Chondromyces crocatus: one gene and its partner. The protein of the gene in region 1 binds, or shares a complex with, the protein of each later gene. Links are inferred from orthologs where the notes say so. Each region holds a gene or a part of one and is shown on either strand. Other genes may lie near its edges.

Evidence for each region.
Region 2: the proteins of cdaA (region 1) and glmM are in contact, whole or in part, in a crystal structure (PDB 7OJS), measured with the Bacillus subtilis proteins. The link is inferred for Chondromyces crocatus from one-to-one orthologs.

What each region holds. Positions count from the first base shown.
Region 1 is NZ_CP012159.1:549,187-552,497, reverse strand. What follows is about bases 264-3,263. They hold cdaA (diadenylate cyclase CdaA), read left to right. Parts: upstream 264-1,136; coding sequence 1,137-2,390; downstream 2,391-3,263. Other genes in these bases: CMC5_RS02055 (CdaR family protein), read left to right, coding at 2,387-3,263; folP (dihydropteroate synthase), read left to right, coding at 264-1,140. Outside these bases: more of folP, read left to right, coding at 235-263; more of CMC5_RS02055, read left to right, coding at 3,264-3,311. UniProt on the Bacillus subtilis protein: One of 3 paralogous diadenylate cyclases (DAC) in this bacteria, catalyzing the condensation of 2 ATP molecules into cyclic di-AMP (c-di-AMP). Upon expression in E.coli leads to c-di-AMP synthesis.
Region 2 is NZ_CP012159.1:3,842,066-3,845,366, reverse strand. The notes cover bases 126-3,115. They hold glmM (phosphoglucosamine mutase), read left to right. Parts: upstream 126-901; coding sequence 902-2,329; downstream 2,330-3,115. Other genes in these bases: gpmA (2,3-diphosphoglycerate-dependent phosphoglycerate mutase), read right to left, coding at 2,449-3,115; CMC5_RS14370 (SDR family NAD(P)-dependent oxidoreductase), read left to right, coding at 126-844. In the rest of the region: more of CMC5_RS14370, read left to right, coding at 1-125; more of gpmA, read right to left, coding at 3,116-3,195. UniProt on the Bacillus subtilis protein: Catalyzes the conversion of glucosamine-6-phosphate to glucosamine-1-phosphate. Glucosamine-1-phosphate is used for cell wall biosynthesis.

The DNA of each region.
Region 1 (3,311 bases):
AACGGCTCTAGCTACCTGGTTGTCCGGTCCTTGGGTCCATTGCCTGACCACAGGAAGCCTGCAGAGCGTCGCCAGTACGATCGGCGTCGTCCCTCAGGGGACCAAGCAGAACCGCGACACTAGCAAAGCCCCCTGCATCCCGACAAGGGAATTGCCGTTCGGCGTAGAAGTTGCTACCCACAAGAAATGTCTCGGTTAACCACGCTGCTCTCTGCACGTCAGCGTGTGTTGATCATGGGTGTGTTGAACAGGACGCCGGACTCTTTTTCCGACGGCGGCCGGTTCACCAGTGATGCGGCTGCAAGTGCGTACATCGAGGCGATGCTTGCCGAAGGGGCGGACATCATCGACATCGGCGCAGAATCGACGCGACCTGGCTCGGAGCATGTGTCGGATCGCGACCAGATCGCCCGGCTCGGCAGCGGTGTGCGCGATGCCGTCAGGCGGGGCGCCCTGGTATCGATCGATACGACGTCTGCGGCGGTCGCCGAGTATGCCCTCGATGAAGGGGCGGCAGTGGTCAACACGGTCTCCCTCGATGCCGCGGCGGCCCTCGGAGCCCTCTGTTCTCGTTACGATGCGGCGCTCGTCTTGATGCACAGCCGGGGGACGATGGGAGACATGAAGGGCTTCTCGGCCTACGCAGACGATGCCTACCAGGATGTCGTCGCGGATGTCGCGCGCGAGTGGACGGCGGCGGCCGAGCTTGCGGTGGGTGCAGGCCTCCCGCGAGGCGAGCTCGTCTTCGATCCTGGTTTCGGCTTCGCGAAGAATGCTCGCCATTCGCTCGAGCTCGTCGCGCGGCTGCGCGAGCTTTGCGCGCTCGGGTTCCCGGTGCTGGTCGGTCCGAGTCGAAAGTCGTTCCTTGCGCGGGCAGCAACCCACGAAGATTCCGGGCTGCCCGAAGCAGCGCCCGAGCAGCGGCTCGGCGCGACCATCGCCGCTTGCGTCGCCTGCGCGGAGCGAGGGGCTGCCATCGTGCGTGTGCACGACGTCGCGCCGGTCCGTCAGGCCCTCGCGCTGAGCGCGGCCGTGTCACGGGTGGAGCGCGGTGCTGCCACGCACGGATCCAAAGCTTCTGCAGATGCTCTCCACGGGTCTCTCGCCATCCCTCGACGTGATGAGGGCACGCGCCGATGATCGAAGGCTTTCTTCGTCTATTTTCAGCCAGACCTCCACTGCAAATCTTCCGAGATCTGCTCGACATCTTCATTGTCGCCTACGTCGTGTACCGCGCGCTGCTGGTGCTGCGAGGGACGCGCGCGATGCAGATGGGCCTGGGGCTCGGGATCGTCTTTCTTGTCTATCTCGGCGCCAAGGTCTTCAGGCTCACGACGCTCCTGAGCCTCCTCTCGTGGCTGCTCTCCTCGATCATCCTGATCGTCGTCGTCGTCTTTCAGAACGACATCCGCCGCGCGCTGATCCGGGTCGGTGGGAAGGCGTGGTTCTCCGCCGGTCGTGAGCAGCAGTCCCGGGTCATCGACGAGGTGGTCGCCGCTGCGACCGAGCTCGCGCGTCATCGCATGGGAGCGATCATCGCCTTCGAGCAGGACGCGAACGTGCTGGAGTTCGTGAAGAGCGAAGGCATCCTGATCGACTCCCTGGTCACCCGGGAGCTGCTCGTCTCGCTGTTCGTCCCGGAGTCGGTGAACAAACTGCACGATGGTGCCGTGCTCATTCGCGATCTGAAGATCGCGCGCGCGGGTGTGTTCTTCCCGATGCCAGAGACCAAGATCCTGGATGCCAGCCTCGGCTCTCGCCATCGCGCCGCGCTGGGGATCACGGAGGAGACCGACGCCGTGGTGGTGGTGGTCAGCGAGGAGCGCGGGACCATCAGCTTCTGCTTCAGCGGCAACATCGTCTCGAACCTCGACGGCCAGTCGCTGAAGCATGCTCTCCTCGGGCTGTTCGGGCGCTCCTCGCGCAAGCGCCGCTTTGCTCGTCGACCCACGCGGACGTCGCTGCTCACCAGTGGGCCGCCGTCGATCCCGACACCTCGCTCGGCCACCACCACGCCGACCGGGGAATCCCAGGTCGGCAAGCCGGCCGCTTTGACGCGCTCGGGCGCGTCGGACAAGCTCGCCCCGAAGTCCTCCATGCCCCTGGTGACGACCACGACCAAGCTGCCCACCTCGACCCCCATGAAGCCGGCAGAGGTTCGCTCCTCGGTCGTCCACGACACCGAGCGACTCTCGGGTGAACGCTCGCGGCCTGCGGTGACGGACATGCCCGCAGGAAAGCTGGCCGAGCCACGAGGTGAGACGAAGAGCACGCCCTCGCCCGAGAGCGGTGACGACGCCGAGGCGCGACTTTCGCCACCCGTCCCCAGTCAGCGCACCTTCGTGCCGACGGGCTCCAGTGGCAGCACCCCCCACCGGGACGACTCGTGAACCAGGGCGTTCGCGGCATCCTTCGCTCCGCCTTCCTGGAGAACCTCGGGTTGAAGGCGATGTCCCTCGCGTTCGCGCTGGGATTTTACGCCTTCATCCACGGTGCGGAGAACGCGCAGCGGACCTTCTCGGTCAGCGTCGTCTCCGTCATGCCCAAGGAAGAGCTGAACCGTCAGCTCATGACCCAGCTTCCGACGGAGGTCGCCGTCACGTTGAGCGGCTCGCGCACCCAGCTCGACGATCTTCGCGCTGATGACCTCGGCACCTTGCAGCTCGATCTGCGGACCGGCCGCGTCCCCTACGTGGAGCTCGATCAGTCCATGTTCCACGTGCCCGAGGGGCTCACGGCCGAGCAGATCTATCCTCCGCGCATCGAGCTTCGGTGGGACGACGTGATCACCCGCGTCATTCCAGTGCAGGTCTCCCGGACTGGCGAGCTGCCGACGGGCTTCGAGGTGAAGGAGAAGATCGCCGTCGAGCCGATGTCGGTGAAGGCGCGAGGGCCCCAGTCCATCGTCGAGGTCATGCAGTACGCGCGGACCGAGGCCTTCGACGTGACAGGTCTCACCACGGGGACCTACGATCGTACCTTGGCGCTGGATCGTCCGCCGAAGCTGGTCGTCTATGATGCCGACAGCGTGAAGGCGACGCTGGAAGTGACCCGCGAGATGGTCACCCGATCGTTCGATCGCAAGGTCGAGGTGGTCGGGCTCCCGCGAGCGCGCACCACGCCCGCCTCGGTCACCGTGCGCATCACCGGCACCACCGAGGAGGTGAACGCGCTGGCCCCGGAAGCCGTCGTCCCTCTCGTCGAGCTCAAGGGTACGACCGTCGACACCGCCCAACCTGGCAGCGCGTTCCTCGACGTGGTGGTGGATGTCGGATCGCTCCGTGTCGAAGTCAGCCCGCCGCGCGTGCTCG
Region 2 (3,301 bases), 3.3 Mb from region 1 along the record:
CACGCACCTGGAGACGCTGGGGATCGAGGTCCACGCGCTCGGCTGCGATCTGGGCGAGCGCGAGGAGGCCGAGGCCTTCGTCGACGGTGTGGTCGATGTTTTCGGGCGCATCGACGTGCTGGTGAACAACGCCGGCGCCATCCACGTCGCCCCGGTCGAGGAGAGCGGTGTCGAGGGCATCGAGGAGGCCATGCGCTCGAACTTCTGGAGCGCGACCTACGTGACCCTGCACGCACTGCCCCACCTGAAGGCGCGCGGGAGCGCCGGCAGGATCGTGAACATCACCTCGGTGGGGGGCCGCGTCGCCATCCCGCACATGGTGGGCTACGCCGCGTCGAAGTTCGCGATGGCCGGCTTCTCCGAAGGTCTGTGCGTGGAACTCGCTCGAAGCGGGATCAAGGTGACCACGGTCGTGCCGGGCCTGATGCGCACGGGGTCCATCTACAACGCCACGTTCGGGGGCGACGCGGAGGCCGAGTTCGCGTGGTTCAGCGTGCTGGCGTCGTTGCCCATCGTGAGCGTGAGCGCGCGCCACGCCGCGCGCGCCATCGTCAGAGCGACCCTCGATGGGCGGCAGGAGGTGAAGCTCGGCCTCTCCGCCCACGCGGCCAGCCTGGCGCATGGCATGGCGCCGGGGTTCACCACGCGCGCGATCGCCGCCGCCGGCAGTCTCTTCCCGTCGTCCGAGCCGCAGGACGCCGAAGAAGCTCCGCGCGTGCAGCGAGGCCGCGACGTGGACAGCGCTCTGCCCGGGTCGATGGCCGTGCGCTTGTCGGACGACGCAGCGCGAAACAACAACGAGGCGCCGCCATCAGCGGCCCGTGAAGCGAGCCGATCGCGATAGTCGGCCTCCATCCGCTCTGCTAGAAATCGCGGTCCACCAACGAACCCAGGGTTGACCGTGGCGAAGCAGACGAAGAAAACCTCCCCCGCCGCGTCCACCGCGGCCACGACCCCTCCTCTCCGCAAGCTCTTCGGCACCGACGGCGTGCGCGGCGTGGCCAATGTGCCGCCGATGACGCCCGAGATGGCGCTGCGGCTCGGTCGAGCGATCACCTACGTCGCCAAGCGCAGCAAGAACCGGCAGGTGCGCGTCGTGGTGGGCAAGGACACCCGCCTCTCCGGCTACATGCTCGAGACCGCGCTCGCGTCGGGCATCTGCGCGATGGGCGGCAGGGTAATGCTGAGCGGTCCCATCCCGACCCCCGCGGTCGCTCAGCTCACGCAGAGCATGCGCGCGGACGCCGGCATCGTGATCAGCGCGAGCCACAACCCCTACGACGACAACGGGATCAAGATCTTCGGCCCCAACGGATTCAAACTGCCCGACGCCGACGAGGCGGAGATCGAGCGCCTCATGGAGAGCGACGAACTCGACGAGGGCCGCGCCGTCGGCAACCACATCGGGAGCGCCGTGAAGCTCGACGACGCGCGCGGCCGCTACGTCGTGTTCTGCAAGAACACCTTCCCGGCCCACCTGACCCTGGACGGAGTGAAGGTGGTCGTCGACGCCGCGCACGGCGCCGCTTACCGCGTCGCGCCGACCGTCTTCAGCGAGCTGGGGGCATCGGTGACGGCCCTCGGCGTGAAGCCGAACGGCTGCAACATCAACCGCGACGCAGGCGCGCTGCACCCCGAGCACGTGAAGCACGAGGTCCTGAAGCGGAAGGCAGCGCTGGGCATCGCGCTGGATGGCGACGCAGACCGCGTGATCATGGTCGACGAGCGCGGCGAGGTGGTCGACGGCGACGCGATCATGGCGATGTGCGCGCTGCAGATGCTGCGCCACGAGCGGCTCCCCAAGCGGACCCTCGTGGCCACGGTGATGAGCAACCTCGGCCTGGAGCGAGCCCTCGAGGCGCATGGCGGGCGCGTGGAGCGCACCGCCGTGGGAGATCGGTACGTCGTCGAGGCCATGCGCGCTGGAGGGTACTGCTTCGGCGGAGAGCAGTCGGGGCACCTCATCTTCCTGGATCACGCCACGACGGGTGACGGGATCGTCGCCGCGCTCAAGGTGCTGGCGATCATGATCGAGGAAGGCAAGCCGCTCAGCGAGCTCGCGAACCAGGCCATGCAGCGCGTGCCGCAGGTGCTGGAGAACGAGACCTTCAAGACGCGGCTGCCGACGGAAAGCATGGTGAAGATGCAGACCGCCGTCGTCCGGGTGGAGAAGGAGCTTGGCGATCGCGGGCGGGTGCTGGTGCGGTGGAGCGGCACCGAGCCGAAGCTCCGGGTGATGGTGGAGGGAGAAGACGCGGACAAGATCCGCACCTTCGCACAGGACATCCTGGCAGCCGCGCGGCTCGATCTGTCAGCCCCCGCGGGCTGAAGAGGGCCGCGGTCGCCCGAGGAGGGTGTGACGGATCGAGGTGAGCCGCGGTCGCCTGGGGAGCACCGCGGCTGGACGAAGAGGGAGGCCGCGGCCGCTCGAACAGCGGCCTCGTGGGTTCAGCGCTTCTGCGTCTGGTTCGCGACGGCTTCCGCCTTCTGCCGGGCAGCCTCCTGGTCACCCAGGTAGTAGTTCTTCTGCGGCTTCAGGTTCTCGTCCAGCTCGTAGACCAGCGGCACCCCGGTCGGGATGTTGAGCCCGACGATGGCCTCGTCGGAGATCCCGTCCAGGTACTTGATCAGCGCGCGCAGGCTGTTGCCGTGAGCGACGATGAGCACCCGCTTGCCCTCCTTGATCGAGGGCGCGATGGTCTCATGCCAGTACGGCAAGAAGCGCGCGACCGTGTCCTTGAGCGCCTCGGAGAGCGGGAGATCCTCGGGACGAAGGCCAGCGTACCGGGGATCGCGGCTCGGGTGCCGTTCGTCGTCGGCCGTGAGCGGCGGAGGCGGCGTGGCGTAGCTGCGGCGCCAGATCTTCACCTGCTCCTCGCCGAACTTCTCGACCATCTCCGTCTTGTCGAGTCCCTGGAGGGAGCCGTAGTGACGCTCGTTCAAGCGGTAGCTCCGGTGCACCGGGAGCCACATGCGATCCATGTTGTCGAGGAGGATCCACAGGGTGCGGATGGCGCGCTTCAGAACGGACGTGTACGCGACGTCGAAGTCGAAGCCGCCTTCCTTGAGCAGCCGGGCCGCTTCGCGGGCTTCTTCGCGACCTTTGTCGGTCAGATCGACGTCGGTCCAGCCGGTGAAGCGGTTCTGCAGGTTCCAGAGGCTCTCGCCATGGCGAATGAGGACGAGCTTGGTCATGCGGCCACCTTGAAAGAGCTGCGCCTCGAACGCTACCCCCAAGGTGGCGTGCGAGGGCAGATTCGGCCACCAGAACCTGCCTCTCCTCGGGCGGAGAGACCGCGCA